Regions from separate parts of the Streptomyces sp. NPDC001292 genome, predicted to be linked through region 1. Evidence: riboswitches for the same ligand, from Rfam matches in the RefSeq annotation. Region 1 holds a riboswitch; each other region holds the start of a gene.
What was found. A riboswitch is a leader RNA that binds a small molecule or an ion and turns the genes downstream of it on or off. The one in region 1 is predicted to bind cyclic di-AMP.
Positions count from the first base shown of each region.

Region 1 (7,081 bases):
TCGCCGACTCCACGACGAGCGGTTCGTGGCGGCCGGGCATGGGTCCGTACGGGTGCCACACGTGCCGCCGGTCGAGCTCCAGCAGTTCCGGCACGCTCCGGCCGGGCGTGGTGTGCGGTTCAGGCATTGGGCGCGAGGTCCGTTCCGGCGCCCCGGCGGCGCACGGCGACCAGGTCCGTACGCGGCTCGTTGCCGACCGCGGCCGGTACCGATGCCGATGCCGGTCCAGCCGCCGGTGCCGCGGCGGAACCGCAGATCCCGTCACCCTGGTGCGACCCGCACCCCGGCCCCTCGTGCGCATCGCAGCCCGATTCTTCGTGGGACCCGCACCCCGTGCGGTCGTGCGACCCGCACTCGCCCCCGGCCGCCCCCCGGTGCTCGGGCAGCGTCACCTGGTCGGCGCCCTCCACCTCGAACCCGGCGTCCGCGATCATCTCCAGGTCGGCCTTGCCGGCCTGGCCCTCGCTGGTCAGGTAGTCGCCGAGGAAGATCGAGTTGGCCAGGTGCAGCGCGAGGGGCTGCATGGTGCGCAGGTGCACCTCGCGGCCGCCCGCGATCCGCACCTCCACGTCCGGGCAGACGAACCGGACCATCGCCAGGATCCGCAGGCAGCGCTGCGGGGTCAGGTTCCACTCCTTGGCGAGCGGTGTGCCCTCGAACGGGATCAGGAAGTTCACCGGAACGGAGTCCGGGTCCAGCTCGCGCAGCGAGAAGACCACGTCGACCAGGTCCTCGTCGCTCTCGCCCATCCCGGCGATGAGCCCGGAGCAGGCGGACAGACCGGCCGCGTGCGCCTTGTTCACCGTGTCCACCCGGTCGGCGTAGGTGTGGGTGGTGGTGATGTCGCCGTACGTCGCCTCGGAGGTGTTGAGGTTGTGGTTGTAGGCGTCGGCCCCCGCCTCGCGCAGCCGTTCGGCCTGGCCGTCGGAGAGCAGACCGAGGCAGGCGCACACCTCGACGCCCTCGTTCTGCTCCTTGATCGCCTTGATGGTGTCGGAGACCCGGTCCACGTCACGGTCGGTCGGACCGCGCCCGCTGGCCACCAGACAGACCCGCTTCGCGCCGCCCGCGAGCCCCGCCGCGGCGGCCTTGGAGGCGTCGTCGGGCTTGAGCCAGGTGTACTTGAGGATGTCGGCCTTCGAGCCGAGCCGCTGGGAGCAGTAGGAGCAGTCCTCGGGGCACAGGCCCGACTTGAGGTTGACGAGATAGTTGAGTTTCACCCGCCGGCCGAACCAGTGGCGGCGCACCTTCCCGGCCGCGGCCACCACATCGAGCAGTTCGTCGTCGGAGGTGGCCAGCACGGCCAGAGCTTCCTCGCGGGTCGGCGACTCGCGCCGGAGCCCCTTGTCCACCAGCGTCCTCAGCAGGTCCATGAGAGCTGATCCTGTCCTACGGTCCGGTCCGCGGCCAAGGAGACTCCGCACAACGACGGCCCCATCGACATGTGGGTATTGCCACATCATGGGCGGCTGGTCCTGCCGCTAGGGTCTGTCCACTGCCTACAAATGCCCCGGAGGACCCATGGCGTTCGGCTGGATCGAGGAGCGGGCGGACGCACGCCGCCGGGCCGGACTCGTACGGACCCTGCGGCCCCGCCCCGCCGACTCGCCGCTGCTCGACCTCGCGGGCAACGACTACCTTGGGCTGGCCCGCCATCCGGAGGTGACCGAGGGGGCCGCGGCCGCGGCGCGCACTTGGGGCGGCGGCTCGACCGGCTCCCGGCTGGTCACCGGCACCACCGAACTGCACGTGGAACTGGAGCGCGAACTGGCCGGTTTCTGCGGTTTCGAGGCGGCGCTGGTCTTCTCCTCCGGATATGCCGCGAACCTGGCCGCGGTCACCGCGCTGGCGCCGCGCGGCTCACTCGTCGTCTCCGACGCGGGCAACCACGCCTCGCTCATCGACGGCTGCCGGCTGGCCCGGGGCACGACACAGGTCGTCGCGCACGCCGACCCGGACGCGGTGCGCAAGGCGCTCGGCACGCACGAGGGCCCGGCCGTGCTCGTGTCGGACACGGTCTTCTCGGTCGACGGCGACGCGGCCCCGCTGGCGGAGTTCGCCGCGGTCTGCCGGGAGCGCGGCGCAGGCCTCGTCGTCGACGACGCCCACGGGCTGGGCGTCCTGGGCACCGGCGGCCGCGGCGCCGCGCACGCGGCCGGACTGGCGGGCGCCGACGACGTGGTCGTCACGGCCACGCTGTCGAAGTCGCTCGGCAGCCAGGGCGGAGTCGTCCTCGGGCCCGCGCGCGTGATCGACCACCTGGTGAACGCGGCCCGGACGTTCATCTTCGACACCGGCCTCGCCCCCGCGGCCGCGGGCGCCGCCCTGGCGGCGCTGCGACTGCTGAGCCGCGAGCCGGAGCGGGCGGCACGCGCGCGTGCGGTGGCGGCCGAACTCCACGCACGCCTGACCGCCGCGGGTCTGGAAGCGGTACGTCCGGACGCCGCGGTGGTCTCGGTGCGCGCGCCGTCCCCGGAGCAGGCCGTGCGGTGGGCGGCCGACTGCCGGGCGGCAGGCCTGGCCGTGGGCTGTTTCCGTCCTCCCTCCGTGCCCGACGGCATCTCACGGCTGAGGCTGACCGCCCGCGCGGACCTCTCCGGGGCGCAGATCGAACGCGCTGTACGGGTGATCGGTGGAACACGACCATGAGTCGGCGTGACACGGCCGAGCGTCACCGGGTGCGGATATGACCGGATCGTTCGTCAGATGCGGTGCGTCGCGGCCGTGAAGTCTGCCCAGCTCGCGGGGGAGAAGAGCAGCGCGGGCCCGGCCGGGGCCTTGGAGTCGCGCACGGCGAGCAGCCCGGCCCACGGTCCCGTGGCGGGCCGGGCCGTCTCGACGCAGTTGTTGGCTCCCGTGCTGTAGCTGCTGCGCAGCCAGCGCACGCCGTGCAGATCGGTGCTGGAAGGTACGTGCCGAGGCAGAGCGGACATGGTGCCTCCTTACGCGGTATGCGGTTGCGCGCCGTCAGTGGTCCTGGCGTATCCCGGCGATGAAGTCCAACGAGTCCTCGGGCGAGAGGGCGTGGATCCGCAGGGTGTCGAAGGCCTCGCTGTAGGCCTCTAGGTCTTCTTTCCGCTCGAGGTGGAGGCTACTCGTCAAGTGGTCGAGAACCACCACGTTCAGATCAGCAGCGTTCGAAAATGAGAAGATAACGAAAGGCCCGGTGACGCCGACGTGCGCGCCGGCGGCGAACGGCAACACCTGGAGCCGTACTTGGGGCAGTCGGGCCGCCTCCGTCAGCCGCTCCAGCTGCCGCCTCATGACCTCGGGTCCGCCCACCTCCCGGCGCAGCACCGCCTCGTCCAGCACCGCGTCCAGCTCCAGCGGCGGTCGCGAGCGCAGCACGTCCTGGCGGGCCAGCCGCACCTCCACCAGCGCGTCCAGCCGGTCCTCGTCGAGGCCGTCCACGGCGGCCCGGGTGACCGCGCGGGCGTACTCGGGCGTCTGCAGCAGTCCGGGGACGACCGAGGTCTCCAGGGTGCGCATCCCGCTCGCCTGCGACTCCAGGCTGATGAAGTCCCGGTAGGTCGGCGGCAGTACACCGCGATAGGCGTGCCACCAGTGGTGCCGGCCGTCGCCGTCGTCCAGTCCCGCGAGCGCCAGGAGCAGCTCGCGCAGCTGGGAGTCGTCGACCGCGTACGCGTCCAGGAGTGAGTGCACATCGGCCGGTTTCACCCCACTGGTGCCGGTTTCGATCCGGCTGACCTTCGACTGGTGCCAGCCGACCAGGTGGGCCGCCTCACCGCTCGTGAGGCCCGCGCCGGTGCGCAGCGCGCGCAGTTCGGCGCCCAGTTTCCGGCGGCGCACCGCGGGACCGTGCTGCATGGGCTACTCCCTCGCTCCCTCTGAACGCTCCACGCGACCCGCTTCACATACGGTCTGCCGTCGCAGAGTTCACCGCATCGAGCGACAGATATATGCATATCTCGGTGGATCGCCACCGAGACCGGAGTGCTGATGGCAGTCTGACGGCGAAGCACCAGTGCGGGACCGTACTCGAATCATCCGCTCAGTGTCGGACTCCGGTCCCGTGGGAAAGGGACGACGTCGCCATGGCAGACCATCTGGAAGCATCCGTCACTCTGCCGAGCGATCCCGCCTCGGTCTGTGCGGCCCGCGCCTATGTGGCGGGCACTCTCGCGGAGTGGGGCCTGCCGCCGGCCACGGACACCGCGGAGACGGTCCGGCTCATCGTCTCCGAACTCGCCACCAACGCCGTACAGCACACTTTCGGGCAGTCACCCACCTTCACGGTGGACCTCGTCCTGGTGCGTGACGAGCGACTGCGCATCGGGGTCACCGACAGCCACCCCCGGTTCCCGAAACGACTGCCGGCCGCCGTCCAGCAGGACAACGGCCGGGGGATGGTGATCATCCGGTGGCTCACCGCCGAGTGCGGCGGCAGACTGAGCGTGCGGCCGACCCGGGAGGGCGGCAAGACGGTCTGCATCGAACTTCCGTGGACGGCTCCCGCCCGCCCTGTGACGGCCGCGGGCCAGGAACCGTAGGAACGGACGGTGACGACGTGGAAGCGCCGCCACCGCCCGCACTACGGCCGGGTCAGCTGACCCGGCCGTACCAGACGCTCTTCGTCCAGATCTTCTGCAGCTTCACCACGTCCCCGGTCTTCGGGGCGTGCCAGATCCTGCCCCCGCCGGCGTAGATGCCCACGTGGTACACGTATGAGCCCGAGTGGAAGAACACCAGGTCCCCGGCTCGGCGGCTGCGCGCGGAGATGTGCCGGCTCCTGTTGTACTGCTGCGCGGCCGTGCGGGGCAGCTTCTTGCCCGCCTTCTTGAACGAGTACAGCGTGAGCCCGGAGCAGTCGAATCTCCGCGGCCCCGTGGCGCCCCACTGGTAGGGCGACCCCTTCTTGGACGCCGCGATCCGCAGCGCCTTGCTGGCGGTCGTCACGGCCGCGGCCTCGGAGGCCACACCCGGGACCACGATCGAGCCGCCCACGGCGGCGAGAGTCAGGGCCGAGGCCGTGCCGGCCCGGGCCATCAGCGACGGGACACGATTGAGCGCGGTCATGCGCAACCCTTCGTCAGCCGCCTGTGAAGGATGACCTGTCGGATTCGGGCTGGCGAAGTTGCCCGGCCGCGTTGCCGCGGCTTCACCCCAAGGGATGCTCGGTCCGGCCATGGCGTGACCGTTCCGGCGACCCGTCGTGCTTGGGTCCTCCATTCCTGCCGATCCACTCCTGTCGACCGGTCATCCGGGCGGCGGCAGGACTCGGCGTCCGCCCGGACCGCCCCGCCGTTGTGGCGGGGGCTTGTCGTCAGACAGGGATCTTCACCTACGGATGTCCGAAAATCCCAACGGATCCGAGTGTTTGTGTTGTTACTCACCACGCGCCCGTTCGGGTGGACACCCCTCACGAGCGAACGGGCGCCCCTTCCCGTGACGACCCCCGGACCAGCACCGGAACACCTGGTTCCGCCATCCGGGGAGGCGTGTTGCGCAACTGCGGTGGTCCCGAAAAGGGAGCCGAACCTACACCGAAAGGCGGTCGGTCATTCGGGGACATTCCGCGCCGCGTGTCCGGACGGACGGCCTTCCGCGCCCGCCGTGCCCCTGGTTGTGGAGGACGTCAACTTCCGCAGTCCGGGGGCAGGGTGACGCGGGCCGTGCGCCGCTCTCCGTCCAGCACCCGCAGCGCGCGAGCCAGGGTGGCCGCGTGCAGCTCGGTCTCGCCCCGCTGGTGCATCAGCGCCAGCGTGTCCCGCAGCACCACCGCCTTGCCGACGAGCGCCTGAGCGGCTCTCAGGGCCCGGTAGGTGTCCCCGGGCCGGCCCGGGTTGGCGCGGCCCAGCAGGTCGGCCGCCTCCAGGTAACGGTCGATCAGCTCCGCCTCGGCACGGGTCAGCGCCGGCAGGGGCGGCAGCTCGGGTGGCGGCATCGGCGGCTCACCCCGCGTCCGGCGCGGTGCGCGTGGCCCCGCGATTCGGGATGATCCGGTCAACCAGCCCATAATTCAAGGCTTCCCGCGCGTCCAGCACCCGCTCCCGCTCCAGGTCCGCCCGCACCTGCCGCGCGGACCGCCCGGTGCTCCGTACGAGCAACTCCTCCAGGCGGGCGCGCACCCGTGCCAGCTCCTCCGCCTGGATGGCCAGGTCGGACGCCTGGCCCTCGACCGGCTCGGGCAGCGACGGCTGCCGCAGGACCACGCGGGCGCCCGGCAGAGCGTACCGCCTGCCCGGCGTGCCCGCGGCCAGCAGCACCGCTGCGGACGCGACGGCCTGACCCAGGCAGACCGTCTCCACGTCGCAGCTCACGTACCGCATCGTGTCGTGGACGGCCAGCATGGCGCTGAACGAGCCGCCCGGGGAGTTGATGTACAGCGAGACGTCCCGGTCGGGTGCCTGGTGCTCCAGGTGGACGAACTGCGCGATCACGTCGTTCGCCGCGATGTCGTCGACCGGTGTGCCGAGGAGGACGATCCGCTCCTCGAGCAGTTTCGCGTAGGGATCCAGGGGCCGCCGGCCGGCGCTGGTGATCTCGGTGAACTCCGGCAGGACGTAGCGGGCGGACGGTCGCGTCATGGCACACCCCTCCATGCGGCGGGCCCCGCTCCGGTCGGAGCGGCCTCTGTAGAAAATGTACAGGACGTACGTAAATCGCGGAGGTCTTTCCCGTCGCGTCGGGAGCGGTTTCCGGTCGTGCACGGCGTCCTCCTGGGTGAAGCTGGAAGTACGGGCGCTCGACGACCCAGGGGACTGGCCATGGTGTTCTTCGCGATGTCCAAGCGACACCCTCTCCCGCCGCTCTCCGCCACCGAGCTGGTGCTGGAGCGCGAGCGGCTGCACCAGGAGATCGATCAGCTCCAGCGGGCCCTGACCTCGCACGCCGTCATCGACCAGGCGATCGGCGTCGTGGTCGCCTTCGGGCAGATCCCGCCCGAGGACGCCTGGCACGTCCTGCGGGAGGTCTCCCAGCGGTCCAACACCAAGCTGCGCACGGTGGCCGAACACGTGCTGAAGTTCGCCCAGGGCGGTGCTCTGCCCGACATCGAGCTGGAACAGCTGAGGCGGGCGCTGGGGCGGTACTCCGCGCGCTTCCCCGGCGGGCGCTCGCA
Region 1 is NZ_JBIAXG010000019.1:57,405-64,485, reverse strand. It holds gene ACFY4A_RS21020 (adenosylmethionine--8-amino-7-oxononanoate transaminase) at 1-127, opposite strand, end outside; gene bioB (biotin synthase BioB) at 120-1,373, opposite strand; gene ACFY4A_RS21010 (8-amino-7-oxononanoate synthase) at 1,522-2,649, shown strand; gene ACFY4A_RS21005 (DUF397 domain-containing protein) at 2,703-2,933, opposite strand; gene ACFY4A_RS21000 (helix-turn-helix domain-containing protein) at 2,968-3,828, opposite strand; gene ACFY4A_RS20995 (ATP-binding protein) at 4,056-4,511, shown strand; gene ACFY4A_RS20990 (C40 family peptidase) at 4,564-5,037, opposite strand; cyclic di-AMP (ydaO/yuaA leader) riboswitch at 5,041-5,254, opposite strand; gene ACFY4A_RS20985 (hypothetical protein) at 5,597-5,905, opposite strand; gene ACFY4A_RS20980 (ATP-dependent Clp protease proteolytic subunit) at 5,913-6,548, opposite strand; gene ACFY4A_RS20975 (ANTAR domain-containing protein) at 6,729-7,081, shown strand, end outside.

Region 2 (7,081 bases), on a different contig from region 1:
GGACGCTCAGCCCGCGCGCGGCGACGACGACCGGCTCCAGGGTGACGGCGACCACCTCGGGGTGGTCGTGGACCAGCCGTGACACGCGCAGCAGCAGCTCCTGCAACGCGCGCGTGTCGACCGGGGCCGAGCCGCGCCAGCCGAAGAGCAGGGGGGCCGTGCGGATGGAGCGGATCAGGGAGGTGGCCTCTCGGTCGGTGACCGGGACCAGCCGGTGCGCCATGTCCCCGAGCAGTTGGGAGGCGACCCCGGCGAGCCCGAAGGAGAGCACCGCGCCGGCCGCCGGGTCGATGACCGCGCGCACGACGGTGTCGACCCCTCTGGGCGCCATCGCCTGCACCACCGGCCGCAGCTCCTGGGGCTTGCCGAAGAGGTCGGTCAACTCGGCGTAGGACCAGCGGAGTTGCTCCTCGTCGGTGAGGTCCAGCCGTACGCCGCCCAGATCGGCGCGGTGCCGCAGGTGCGGGGCGGTGGCCTTCAGGGCGACGGGGTAGCCGAGGGCGCGGGCGGCTGCCGCGGCGGCGTCGGGGGTGGGGGCGGGCAGGGCCCGGCGCACGTGGATGCCGTACCGGCCCAGCAGCTCGCAGGTCTCCTCCGTGCCGAGCGTGAGGCCCTGCCCGCGCTCCAGCAGTCCGCCGATGAACGTGGCGGCGCCCTTCTCGTCGATGTCCTCGTACTCCGGCACCTTGCCCGGGTCCGCGGCCTCCCTCCGCCACTGGCCGTACCGGACCGCTTCGGCGAGGGCCCGGACGGCACGTTCGGCGGCGGGATAGGCGGTGATCAGACGCGGTCCGGTGCGGGTCGGCTCGGCACCTGAACCTGCCGACGCCCCGAGCCCGGGGCCTGCGCCTGCGGCCGCGCCCCTTTCGGACACGCCGGAGGACGACCACCGGGGGCCGGGCTGCGATCCCGCGGCGGGAGCCTGGCCCGGACCCGATGCCTGGCCCGCGCCGGGGGCATGGTCAGGACCGGGGGCGTGGCCAGGAACGCCGGCGTGACCCGGACCGGGAGGGTGCCCCGTACCGGGGGCGTGACCCGGACCTCGTCCGGGTCCTGTGACTGCCTTCGGGCCGGTGCCGGTCTCGGGATTCGGCTCGACCGGGGAACCCGGGCCGGCCTGGTGGCTCGCCCCCGGCCGGGGGCCCGCGCCCACCTGCGGTCCCGTGCCGTACTCAGGGCCCGGAACCGCCTGGGAAGCCCCGCCCGACAAGTGACCCGGACCCACCGGGGAGGCCGCACCCGCCTGGTGACCCGGGCCCGCCGGAAAGGCCGATGCGGACCGAGGTGTCGTGGGGGGTGGCAGCAGGGGGGTCGCTCCTGGCTGGGGGCCCGGGCCGGGTGGGGGTGCGGTGCTGGTGGCGGCGGACAGGGCCTCCGCCAGTCCGCCGAACTCGACGTGGACGACCAGGACCGGCTTGCCGGAGACCTCCTGCGCGGCCGAACGCAGCGCCTCGGCCAGGGCCGTGTCCTCGGCGGCCCCCTCCCCCAGCGCCGGTATCAGCGTGACGACCACCGCGTCGGTGGTCTCGTCGGCCAGCGCGCGGGACAGCGCGACCCGGAAGTCCTCCGCCGACGCCCCCGTCGTCAGGTCCCGCGGCGGCTGGGGGCGCAGCCCCTCCGCGAGACAGCGGTCGTAGGTCAGCACTCCCAGCGACTCGGAGTTGCCGAGGATCGCCACTCGCGGTCCGGGGGGCAGCGGCTGCCGGGCGAGCAGCAGGCCGGTGTCGACCAGCTCGGTGATGGTGTCGACCCGGATCACTCCGGCCTGCCGCAGCAGCGCGGACACCGTGGCGTGCGGCAACCGCGTCGCCCGTACCGTGTGCCCCTGCGGGGCGGAGCCCGCGCTCTGCACCACGACCAGCGGCTTCACCGCCGCCGTGCGCCGGGCCAGGCGGGTGAACTTGCGCGGGTTGCCGATGGACTCCAGGTACATCAGGGCCACGTCGGTGTCGGGGTCGTCGTACCAGAACTGCATGACGTCGTTGCCGGAGACGTCCGCCCTGTTGCCGGCCGACACGAAGGTCGACACGCCCGTGACCCCGGTGACCCCGCCGCCGCGCCGGTGCAGCCGGGACAGCAGCGCGATGCCGATGGCCCCGGACTGGGCGAACAGCCCGATGCGGCCGGGCCGGGGCATCTCGGGGGCGAGGGAGGCGTTCAGCCGGACGGCCGGCGAGGTGTTGATGATCCCGAAGGTGTTGGGCCCGATGATCCGCATGCCGTACGTGCGCGCCTGCCGCACGAGGGCACGCTGCCGCTCGCGACCTTCGGGACCGCTCTCCGCGTAGCCCGCGGAGATCACGACGAGCCCCTGCACCCCGTGCTCGCCGCACTCGGCGACGGCGTCCGGGACGTGCTCGGCCGGCACGGCGACGACGGCGAGGTCCACGGGCCCGTCGATGTCCCGCACAGAGCGGTGGGCGGGCACCCCGTCGATCTCCTCGCAGTCCTCGCCGAAGGCCCGGTTCACCGCGTGGAGCCGGCCCGTGAACCCGGCGTCGCGGATGTTGTCGAGGATGCTGCGGCCCACGCCGCCGCGCGTGCGGCCCACTCCGATCACGGCAACCGAGCCGGGCACCAGGAGCCGCCGTACTGATCGCGCCTCGGCCCGCTGCTCCCGTGCACGCTGCACGGCCAGCGAGCGGTCGGTCGGCTCGATGTCGAACTCCAGGCGTACGACGCCGTCCTCGAAGCTGCGCTTCTGGGTGTACCCGGCGTCCGTGAACACCTTGATCATCTTGTTGTTGGCCGGAAGCACCTCGGCGGTGAAGCGGCGGATGCCGCGTTCGCGGGCGACGGCCGCGATGTGCTCCAGGAGCGCCGAGGCGACCCCGCGTCCCTGGTGGGCGTCCTGCACCAGGAAGGCGACCTCGGCCTCGTCGGAGGGCGCCGAGGCGGGCATGCCGTCCGCACCGATGCGGTCGTAGCGTACGGTGGCGATGAACTCGCCGCCGACCGTGGCCGCGAGTCCCACCCGATCCACGAAGTCGTGGTGCGTGAAGCGGTGGACGTCCTTCGCGGACAGACGCGGGTAGGGCGCGAAGAAGCGGTAATACTTGGACTCGTCCGACACCTGCTCGTAGAAGCTGACCAGACGGCCGGCGTCATCGGCGGTGATGGGGCGGATCCGTGCGGTGCCGCCGTCGCGCAGCACCACGTCGGCCTCCCAATGGGCGGGGTACTCGTGCCGGTCCGGCGACGTCTGCATGGGCCCCAGCGTACGGCTCGCGTCCGACAGCGGCGCGAGGCAGTCTGTGGAGGACACACATCGGACCGAGGCCGCGGTCCGACGCCACCCGGAGCGGAGCACACGCCCGCTCCGGGTCGCTCCACGTGTGGAAAACTGGTCTAGACAACCCCGATCACCCGAAGGGCAGCAACACATGGCTGAGCGCCGCGTCAACGTCGGCTGGGCCGAGGGTCTCCATGCCCGCCCCGCCTCCATCTTCGTCCGGGCCGCCACGGCCGCAGGCATCCCCGTGACGATCGCCAAGGCCGACGGCACGCCCGTCAACGCGGCCTCCATGCTGGCCGTGCTCGGCCTCGGCGCCGAGGGCGGCGAGGAGGTCGTGCTGGCCTCCGACGCCGACGGCGCGGACGCCGCGCTGGACCGGCTGGCCAAGCTGGTCGCCGAGGGGCTCGAGGAGCTTCCCGAGACGGTCTGACCGGCAGGACCGGTCCAGCGCCGAAGCCGTGCCACCCGGACGGGGTGGCACGGCTTCGCCGTGCCCGGCGGGTCCCCGGAACACCGGAGGGCGACACCGGAAGGGAACACCGGCGAGGAACACCGGAGCCCCGGCTCGGGAGCCGGGGCCTCGGGGGTGTCGCGTGACGCGCCGGGCTGCGCCCCGGCGCAGGGGGTCAGACGTCGATGCCGTGCTTGCGGAGGTAGGCCACGGGATCGACGTCGGAGCCGTAGTCCGGGGACGTACGGGCCTCGAAGTGCAGGTGCGGTCCGGTGACGTTGCCGGTCGCGCCGGACAGGCCGATCTGCTGGCCCGGGACGACCTGCTGACCCACCGAGACCCCGAGGGACGACAGGTGCCCGTACTGGGTGTACATGCCGTCGGCCATCCTGATCACGACCTGGTTGCCGTACGCCCCGCCCCAGCCGGCGTCGACGACGGTGCCGATGCCGACCGCGTGGACGGGGGTGCCGCTCGCGGCGTGGAAGTCGATACCGGTATGGGTGCCGGAGGACCACAGGGAGCCGCCGGTCCGGTAGCCGGTCGATATGTAGGAGTCGACGATCGGCGTCACGAAGGCGTTGAGGCGCTTGCGCTCGGCCTCGCGGGCGGCGCGGGCCCTGGCCTCGCGCTCCTTCTCCGCGCGCTCCGCGGCCTGCTTGCGCGCGGCCTGCGCGGCCTGCTTGCGCGCGGCGGCCCTGTGCTGGGCGACGGCCTGGGCGTCGATCTTCTCGGCGACGCTGTCGCCGATGGTGACGACCGGGGTGAGGCCGGTGTCCTCGGGGGCGGGAGCGTCCGCGGCGAGGGCCGGGGCGGCGAGGGTGCCGATGACACCGGTGGTGGCCAGGGCCGCGACGCCCGCCGCGCGGGCGGTGGTGCGGTGCGTCCGGCTCGGCCGGCGGTGCTTCCCGGTGGCGCGGGTGAACGCCATGGAGACGTGGGTCCTTTCCTTCCCTGTCGCCTACCGGGTTAGCTGACGGGTTCGGAGCAGGAAGGTCTCCTACGGCCCCCTCGCGTCGCGCGCGGGTGTCCGATTCACCCCAGGGACGGTGGGTCCCCGGCTCCCCTGGCTCGCGCCGTACGGGGACTCGGCGATGACTGTCCGGTGCCGCGGACGCGGCGCACTGCCTGACGAACAGCCGGACCGACGCTAGACGGGGCCGCTTTCGATTCCCAAACGGATCAGAAGTTTTGTAGCGCATACCACAGGGCAGACAGGCAGCCTCCCCCTCAATCCGGACATCAAGGGGCCCTGGTGACGCTTCGGTCACCAGGGCCCCACGCGCGTGTGCCGGTCGCCGCGCTGCGGCGGCGACGAGGTGCCTCTACTCGGCCGTGACGACGGTGACCCGGCCGACGCCCAGGGCCTCGACGGGCTCCTTGATCTGCGCCGCGTCACCGACCAGGACCGTCACCAGCCGGTCCACCGGGAAGGCGTTGACGACGGCCGCGGTGGCCTCGACCGTGCCGGTCGCGGCGAGCTGCTGATAGAGCGTCGCCTGGTAGTCGTCGGGCAGGTGCTGCTCGACCTGGTCGGCCAGCGTGCCGGCCACGGCGGCGGCCGTCTCGTACTTCAGCGGCGCCACGCCGACGAGGTTCTGCACGGCGACGTCCCGCTCGGCGTCGGTGAGGCCCTCCGCGGCGAGCTTGCGCAGCACCGTGAACAGGTCGTCCAGCGCCGGGCCGGTGTTCGGGGTGTCGACCGAGCCGCTGATGGCGAGCATCGCGGCGCCCGACCCGTCGGGGGCCGACCGCAATACCTGGCCGAACGCCCGCACCCCGTAGGTGTAGCCCTTCTCCTCGCGCAGGACGCGGTCCAGGCGGGAGGTGAGGGTGCCGCCGAGGCAGTAGGTGCCGAGCACCTGGGCGGGCCACACGCGGTCGTGCCGGTCGGGGCCGATCCGGCCGATGAGCAGCTGCGTCTGGACGGCTCCGGGCCGGTCCACGATGACCACGCGGCCGGTGTCGTCGGCGGTCACCGGCGGCACGGGCCGCGGCTTGGCGGGGGAGCCGGTCCAGGCGCCCAGGGTCCGGCCCAGCAGCTGGTCGAGGTCGACGCCGGTGAGGTCGCCGACGACCACGGCGGTGGCCGTGGCCGGGCGCACATGCCGGTCGTAGAAGGCGCGGACGGCCGCCGAGTCGATGGTGCCGACCGTCTCCTCGGTGCCCTGGCGCGGACGCGACATGCGCGAGTCGGCCGGGAAGAGCTCCTTGGACAGCTCCTTGGCGGCGCGGCGGGCGGGGTTGGCCAGCTCGTGCGGGATCTCGTCGAGCCGGTTGCGCACCAGGCGCTCCACCTCGGAGTCGGCGAACGCGGGCGCCCTGAGGGCGTCGGACAGCAGGCCGAGCCCCTTGGCCAGGCGGGAGGCCGGGACCTCCAGGCTCAGCCGTACGCCGGGGTGGTCGGCGTGCGAGTCGAGGGTGGCCCCCGCGCGCTCCAACTCGGCGGCGAACTCCTCGGCGGAGTGCTTGTCGGTGCCCTCGGAGAAGGCTCGCGCCATGATCGTGGCGACGCCGTCCAGGCCGGCCGGCTCCGCGTCCAGGGGCGCGTCCAGCAGCACCTCGACGGCGACGACCTGCTGGCCGGGGCGGTGACAGCGCAGCACCGTCAGGCCGTTGTCCAGCGTCCCGCGCTCGGGCGCGGGGAACGCCCACGGCTTGGCCTCGCCGGCCCTGGGCCGGGGGTGGAACTCCATCGTGGCGAGCTCGGTCACTTCGCCGCCTCCTCGGTGTCGTCGGTGGCCGCGGCGTCCGCGTCCTGGGCGTCGTCCTGCACGTCGGCGGCGGTCGGCTCGTAGACGAGCACCGCGCGGTTGTCGGGGCGCAGGCGGGACTTGGCGACCTCCTGGACCTCCTCGGGCGTCACCTCCAGGACGCGCTTGACGGCGGTCAGGGCGAGCTGCGGGTCGCCGAACAGGACGGCGTAGCGGCACAGTTCGTCCGCCCGGCCGGCGACCGTGCCGAGGCGGTCCAGCCACTCGCGCTCCAGCTGGGCCTGGGCGCGCTCCATCTCCTCGGCCGTCGGGCCCTGTTCGGCGAACCGGACGAGCTCCTCGTCGATGGCCGACTCGATGACGGGGACCTCGACGTCGCCGGAGGTCTTCACGTCCAGCCAGCCCAGGGAGGGCGCGCCGGCCAGCCGCAGCAGGCCGAAGCCGGCCGCGACGGCCGTACGGTCGCGGCGCACCAGCCGGTTGTAGAGCCGGGAGGACTCGCCGCCGCCGAGGATGGTGAGCGCCAGGTCGGCCGCGTCACACGCGCGCGTGCCGTCGTGCGGGAGCCGGTAGGCGGCCATCAGGGCGCGGGCCGGGACCTCCTCCTCGACGACCTCGCGCAGCTGCTCGCCGATGACCTCGGGCAGGGAGCCGTCGCGCGGCTCGGACTTGCCGTCGTGG
Region 2 is NZ_JBIAXG010000002.1:106,502-113,582, reverse strand. It holds gene ACFY4A_RS03205 (GNAT family N-acetyltransferase) at 1-3,208, opposite strand, end outside; gene ACFY4A_RS03200 (HPr family phosphocarrier protein) at 3,384-3,665, shown strand; gene ACFY4A_RS03195 (M23 family metallopeptidase) at 3,862-4,617, opposite strand; cyclic di-AMP (ydaO/yuaA leader) riboswitch at 4,630-4,790, opposite strand; gene ACFY4A_RS03190 (M16 family metallopeptidase) at 5,012-6,400, opposite strand; gene ACFY4A_RS03185 (M16 family metallopeptidase) at 6,397-7,081, opposite strand, start outside.
Region 2: it holds a riboswitch for cyclic di-AMP, as region 1 does, so the genes downstream of both, ACFY4A_RS03195 (M23 family metallopeptidase) here and ACFY4A_RS20990 (C40 family peptidase) in region 1, are expected to answer to the same signal.

Region 3 (7,081 bases), on a different contig from region 1:
GGCGGCCGGGCGGGGGCTTCGAGCTGAAGCCGGACTCCGGGGAGCAGTTCACCGCCCGGGCGGTCGTGGTGGCGACGGGACTGTCGGGCCTGTCCCATCTGCCGCCGGAGCTGACCGCGGCGGTGCCGGACGGCCCCACGCCCACCGGGCCGCTCTCGCACAGCTCCCAGCACCACGACCTGAGCCGGTTCGCCGGCAAGGAGCTGATCGTCGTGGGCGCCGGCCAGTCCGCGCTGGAGACCGCGGTGCTCGCCGCGGAGGCCGGCGCGCGGGTGCGGGTGGTGGCGCGGGGCCGCGGCAGCGTCGCCTTCGGCGCCCCGCCCTGGGAGCAGCCGAGGTTCCGGCCCGAGTCGCCCTTCGGCCGCGCCTGGTCGCTGTGGGCGCTGAGCTACCACCCGCAGCCCTTCCGTCACCTCCCGGCCGGGGTGCGCCACCATCTGGTCCGCCGGGTCCTCGGCCCGCTCGGCGCCTGGTGGCTGCGCGAGCGCTTCGAGTCGGCGGTGCCGGTCCACGAGGTGAGCGGCATCGTCCGCGCCGAGGTCACGGGCGGGCGGCCGGTGCTGACGGTGCGGACCCTCGCGGGCGAGACCCGGGAACTGGCCGCGGACCACGTCATGGCGGCCACCGGCTACCGCGTCGACATCGCCGCGATGGGCTTCCTCGGCCACGAGCTGCGCACCGGACTCGCGGTGAGCCGCGGCGCCCCCAGGCTCGGCGCGGGCTATGTCTCCTCGGTACCCGGCCTCTACTTCACGGGATTGCCGGCGGCGGCCTCGTACGGGCCGGTGATGCGGTTCGTGTGCGGCACGGAGTTCGCCTCCCCGCGGCTGGCCGAACACCTTGCTGCGGCGCACGGTTGAGCGCCACCTCGCCTGCCGCGCGAAGGGCCCGTATCAATAAGGGAGTTGAGGAGAGGACGCCAGGAGCGCGGTGGTCGCCGCGGTCGTCCGGTTCCGGTCGAGTCGGCGGGCCGGAGCATCCGTATTCTCTGATCATGGCCGCCCTCGCATATGCCCTCATCGCCACTGACCTGGACGGAACGCTGCTGCGCGGCGACGACACCGTGTCCGAACGGTCCCTCGCCGCGCTCGGGAGGGCGGCGGCCGCCGGTGCCCGGCACCTCGTGGTGACCGGACGGCCGGCGCCGCGGGTGCGGCAACTGCTCGACGTCCTCGGCGCCACGGGGCTCGCGGTGTGCGGTCAGGGCGCACAGCTCTACGACGCCGGGAGCGACCGCCTGCTGTGGTCGGTCACCCTGGACCGGGAGCAGGCCGAGACCGCGCTCGGCAAGATCGAGGCCGAGGTGGGGGAGGTGTACGCCGCGGTCGACCAGGACGGAGTCGAGGGGCTCACGCTCATCGAGCCGGGGTATCTCATGCCGCACCCGTCGCTGCCCGCCGTGCGGGTCGAACGGCGCGACGACCTGTGGCGCGCGCCCATCAGCAAGGTGCTGCTGCGTCACCCGGTGCTGTCCGACGACGAGCTGGCGGCGGCGGTCCGCGGCGTGGTGGGGTCCCTCGCCACGGTCACCATGTCGGGCCCCGGGACCGTCGAACTCCAGCCGTGCGGCATCACCAAGGCGACCGGACTGGCGCTGGCCGCCGAACACCTGGAACTGGGCCGCGAGAGCGCCCTCGCCTTCGGCGACATGCCCAACGACATCCCGATGTTCCAGTGGGCCGCCCGGGGGGTCGCCATGGCCAACGCCCACCCCGAGCTCAAGGCGGTGGCCGACGAGGTCACGATGTCGAACGAGGACGACGGCATCGCCGTCGTCCTCGAACGACTGTTTGTCTAGCCGGTGTGTGGGCCGGCCGTGGTTCGGTCAGTACGCGCCGAAGACGTTGTCGATGGAGCCGTACCGCTTGGCCGCGTAGTTGCAGGCGGCCGTGATGTTGGCGACCGGGTCGTAGATGTCCCAGGACGTGCCGTTCACGTGGTACGCCCGGAAGGTCGGGTCGATGACCTGGAGCAGACCCTTGGACGGGATGCCCATCCTGGCGTTGGAGTCCCAGAGGTTGATGGCACGCGGGTTGCCGGAGGACTCGCGGATGATGTTGCGGTGGATCCCGTTGTAGGAGCCCGGGATGCCGTTCTCCGCCATGACCGCCAGGGAGGCCCGGATCCAGCCGTCGAGGTTGTTCGCGTAGCCGTAGCTCGCGGCCGTCCGGACGGTGGACGGGGTCGCCGCGGACGCAGTCGTGGCGCCGAGCAGCGGCACGGCGAGGACGGCTGCGCTCGTGCCGGTGACGGCGAGGGCGCGGACGAGGCGGGCGGTGCGGGAAGAACGGCGCTGACCGTTTGCAGGCATGGGGGATTTCCTCTCCGTCGCCTGCGAGGTGAGCTGTCGGGTTCGGGCGGGGAGGTGCCCGGCCGTGCCCCGAAGGGCACGGCTTCACCCCGAGCCGTTCCGGTGCGGCGTACGACGTAGGACGTACGTGCCCGGCCCGGCGGCTTACCTGGGTCCCCCGCTCCTGCCATGGTTCATTCGGTCGTTGGGATTACGGGCGGCGGCAGGATTCGGCGTCCGCTCGTTGGCCGGGAACGTATGCGAGAGCACATGTCCCGAACAAGTGCCGGAATCACACATTGCCCTATTTGACCTTGGTCCGGGGTGTATGTGGTGCTTGATCCTTTGCGCCTGCAAGCCTCAACTCGGCGGCCAGTAAAGGGAATGTGAAGGAGTGCGGGAGATGATACGGACGGAGGGTGACGTGACCCAACTCACGGTTTGGGTGCCCGAAGGGCAATTGCCGCTAAAGAGAATTGAAACCCCAATAGGGGTGAATCGGACTTCAAGTGTGAGTGCGGGTGGGCCGTGTGGCGGAGGCGTGATGGTGGTCACGTCGGGTGATGTGGCCTGGCCCGTATAGGTGGGCGACATCGGTGATCGAAACGTGACCGGATACGCTGACTTGAGTGAGGGCAGCGACCTATCGACAAACCGTGTAATCCCCAGCAGACACCAGCAGACAGGAGACCCCTCGTGACCGTCGTCGGGCCATTCGGGCTGAGCGTGCGGGACCAGGCTCTCGAAGCCGATGTCCAGGCCGGATTGGCGGCTGTCGAGGAAGGGCTGCTCGAAGCCACCAAGAGCGAGGTCCCGTTCATCACGGGGGCCGCCCAGCACCTCGTCAAGGCCGGCGGGAAGCGGTTCCGGCCGCTGCTCGTGATGCTCGCGTCCCAGTTCGGGGACCCGTACGCACCGGGCGTCGTGCCGTCGGCCGTGGTGGTGGAGCTGACCCACCTGGCGACGCTGTACCACGACGACGTGATGGACGAGGCCGCCGTGCGCCGCGGGGTGGCCAGCGCCAACACCCGTTGGGGCAACTCGGTCGCGGTCCTGACCGGTGACTTCCTGTTCGCCCGGGCTTCGCAGATCCTCGCCGACCTCGGCCCGGAGGCCGTGCGGGTGCAGGCCGTGGCGTTCGAGCGGCTGGTCACCGGGCAGATCCTGGAGACGGCGGGTCCGCAGGACGGCCGGGACCCCGTCGACCACTACCTGGACGTGCTCGGCGGCAAGACCGGGTCGCTGGTGGCGGTGTCGTGCCGGTTCGGCGCGATGATGTCCGGCGCCGACGAGACCGTCGTGGACGTGCTGACGCAGTACGGCGAGCGGCTGGGCGTCGCCTTCCAGCTGGCGGACGACGTCCTGGACATCGCCTCCGACTCGCACGAGTCGGGCAAGACGCCCGGCACCGATCTGCGCGAGGGCATCGCCACGCTGCCGGTGCTGCGGCTGCGCGAGCGCGCGGCCCGGCTGGGGCTGCCCGAGGACATCGCCCTGTGCGAGCTGCTGGACTCCGACCTGAGCGACGACGCGCGGCACGCGGAAGCGCTGGCGGCGCTGCGGGCGCACCCGGCACTGGAGCAGGCCCGCCGGGACACCGTGCGCTACGCCGAGGAGGCTCGGGCCGCGCTGGCTCCGCTGCGGGAGTGCGACGCGAAGGCCGCACTGCTCCAGCTGTGCGACGCGGTGGTGCACCGGGCCGGCTGACGCCTGTCCGGTTCCGCGATGTCACCGGACGCCTTCGCCGGGCGGCCCTTTCCGAGCGGCGCCCTCCAGACCTACCCCTACGGGGTGGGGGAGGCATCGCCCTTTGTGTGTCATACCGCAGGCGTACACGGAGTTGGCTCCGGGGTCTGACGCTTCCGCCCGGCGGATTTGGTCAGATGGAAACCACGGACCACACCACTCCTCACCGATCTGGGTGAGAATGGCGGCTGAGGGTGACACCCCAGTGCAGAAGGACAGCCGCCGCCGATGACGGAGGTAGGGCACACATGGCACCGAACGAATCCGAAGCCCACGACCTGCGCGCGGGGCGCCGCAAGGCCGCGCGCTACGTCGTCCCGGTCACGGTGGTGGGGGTGGCGGCGGCGACCATCGGGCTCGTCCCGGCACTCGCCGCGTCCGGCGACCCCGACCTGCCGAAGATCACCGCACAGCAACTCATAGAGAAAATCGCCGAGTCGGACGTCCAGCAGCTGTCCGGCACGGTCAAGATCAGCACCGACCTGGGTCTGCCGAACCTCGGCGGCCTGGAGAGCGGCCTGGCCTCGGGCGCGGCCAGGGGCGGTGACGGTTCGTCGGCCGACCCGACGTCAAAACTGCCCGAGCTGGCCTCCGGCACGCACACCCTGCGCGTCGCCGCCGACGGCGAGGACCGGCAGAAGGTCTCGCTGATCGAGAACGCCGCCGAGTACAGCCTCATCCACAACGGCAAGGACGTCTGGGGTTACGACAGCAAGTCGAACGAGGTCTTCCACGGCACCGCGGCCGACGGCGGCAACAAGCACCGGGACGAGGTCCCCGCCACGCCCAAGGACTTCGCCGACGAGGCCCTGAAGTCGGTCGACGACACCACCTCGGTGAAGGTCGACGGCACCGCGCAGGTCGCCGGCCGCGACGCCTACAAGCTGGTCATCCAGCCGAAGCACGCCTCCGGCACCACGGTCGGCGCGATCAGCATCGCGGTGGACGCCAAGACCGGGATGCCGTTGAAGTTCACGCTCACCCCGGCGAGCGGTGGCGCCGCCGTGGTGGACGCGGGCTTCACCCAGATCAGCTTCGCCAGGCCGGCCGCCTCGACCTTCGACTTCACCCCGCCCAAGGGCGCGAAGGTCACCGAGGAGAAGGACGCCGGGAAGGACACCGGAAAGGGCGCCGAGCGGAAGGGCGGCCAGGGCCGGCAGTTCCACGAGCCCGGCGCGTCGGAGAAGGGTCTGGCCGAGAACGGCCCGAAGGTACTCGGCAAGGGCTGGAACTCCATCGCCGTGTTCGACTCCGGCAACAAGGGCGGCATCCCGTCGTCCTCCGGAAAGGGTGATCTGAGCGGGTTCCTCGGCTCGCTGGGCGACCAGGTCAGCGGCAAGTTCGGCAAGGGCACGGTCTTCTCCACCCGCCTGGTCAACGCGCTGATCACGGACGACGGCAAGGTGTACGTCGGCGCCGTCACCAAGGACACGCTGGTGAAGGCGGCGAACGCCGGGCGGTAAGGACACGACGGACAGGAGAATCGAGGGAGCCGATGGACGAAGGGGATGACAGCGTCATCCACACGCGCGGGCTCACCAAGCGCTACCGCGGCGGACAGCTCGCCGTCGACGGTCTCGACCTGGCCGTCCCGGCGGGCAGCGTCTTCGGCTTCCTCGGTCCGAACGGCTCGGGCAAGACGACCACCATCCGCATGCTGATGGGTCTCATCGAGCCCACGTCCGGCACGGCGCGGGTGCTGGGGCGCCCCATGCCCCGGTCCTCGCGCACCGTGCTCCCGCAGGTCGGCGCGCTCATCGAGGGCCCGGCCCTGTACGGCTTCCTCTCCGGCCGGGACAACCTGCTGCGCTACGACGCCGCCGACCCGACCGCCGACCCCCGCACCCGGCGAACCCGGGTCGCGGCCGCCCTGGACCGGGTGGGCCTGACGGCTGCGGCGGGCAAGAAGGCCAAGGCCTACTCCCTGGGCATGAAGCAGCGCCTGGGGCTGGCCGCCGCGCTGCTCCAGCCGCGCAGACTGCTCGTCCTGGACGAGCCGACCAACGGTCTCGACCCGCAGGGCATGCGCGAGATCCGCTCCCTGGTCCGGGAGCTGGCCTCCGACGGCACGACCGTCTTCCTCTCCTCCCATCTGCTGGACGAGATCGAGCAGGTGTGCACCCATGCGGCGGTCATGGCGCAGGGCCGGCTGATCACCCAGGGAGCCGTGGCGGAGCTGGCCGCCGGGGCGCGCGGCCGGCTGGTGGTGACCACGCCCGACACGGGGGAGGCGGCTGGGGTGCTGAAGGAACAGGGCGTCGGCGACGTCGTCGTGGGCGAGGACCGGGTGACCGGAGACCCACCGGAGCGCGACCTCGCCGACGTGAACGCCGCGCTGGTGACGGCGGGCGTTCGCGTACGCGGCTTCGGGGTCGAACGGGCCTCGCTGGAGGACGCGTTCGTGGCACTCACGGGGGAGGGCTTCGATGTCGCGGGCTGACGTCTCGCCAGGGCAGGCCGCGGACGTGGTCGTCCGCGCCCCGGGTCCGCTGTGGACCTTCGGACTGCTGCGCAGCGAGCTGGTGACGACCTTCCGGCGCTGGCGCACCCTCGCGCTGCTGGGCGTACTGGCCGGCGTCCCGGTCCTGGTCGGGGTGGCCGTCAGGATCGAGACGAGGGACGGTTCGTCCGTCGGCGGCGGGGGCGGCGGGGGCGGCGAGGGACCGGCGTTCATCACGCAGGTCACCAACAACGGACTGTTCCTGGTCTTCACCGCACTGGCCGCCACCCTGCCGTTCTTCCTGCCGATGGCCGTGGGCGTGATCGCGGGCGACGCCGTCGCCGGGGAGGCGAACGCCGGCACCCTGCGCTATCTGCTGGTCGCACCCGCCGGCCGTACCCGCCTGCTGCTCGCCAAGTACGCCACGACGATGGCCTTCTGTCTGGTCGCCACCCTCGTGGTCGCCGTCTCGGCGCTCGTCGTGGGCGCGCTGCTGTTCCCGCTCGGCGATCTGACGACCATCTCCGGCACGCGGATCAGCTTCGCCGAGGGACTGGGCCGGGCACTGCTGATCGCCTTCGTCGTCGCCGCGTCCCTGCTCGGCC
Region 3 is NZ_JBIAXG010000017.1:60,294-67,374, forward strand. It holds gene ACFY4A_RS19515 (FAD-dependent oxidoreductase) at 1-860, shown strand, start outside; gene ACFY4A_RS19520 (HAD family hydrolase) at 992-1,798, shown strand; gene ACFY4A_RS19525 (transglycosylase SLT domain-containing protein) at 1,826-2,311, opposite strand; cyclic di-AMP (ydaO/yuaA leader) riboswitch at 2,317-2,504, opposite strand; gene ACFY4A_RS19530 (polyprenyl synthetase family protein) at 2,987-3,997, shown strand; gene ACFY4A_RS19535 (outer membrane lipoprotein carrier protein LolA) at 4,285-5,499, shown strand; gene ACFY4A_RS19540 (ABC transporter ATP-binding protein) at 5,532-6,476, shown strand; partial or broken gene ACFY4A_RS19545 (ABC transporter permease) at 6,463-7,081, shown strand, end outside.
Region 3: it holds a riboswitch for cyclic di-AMP, as region 1 does, so the genes downstream of both, ACFY4A_RS19525 (transglycosylase SLT domain-containing protein) here and ACFY4A_RS20990 (C40 family peptidase) in region 1, are expected to answer to the same signal.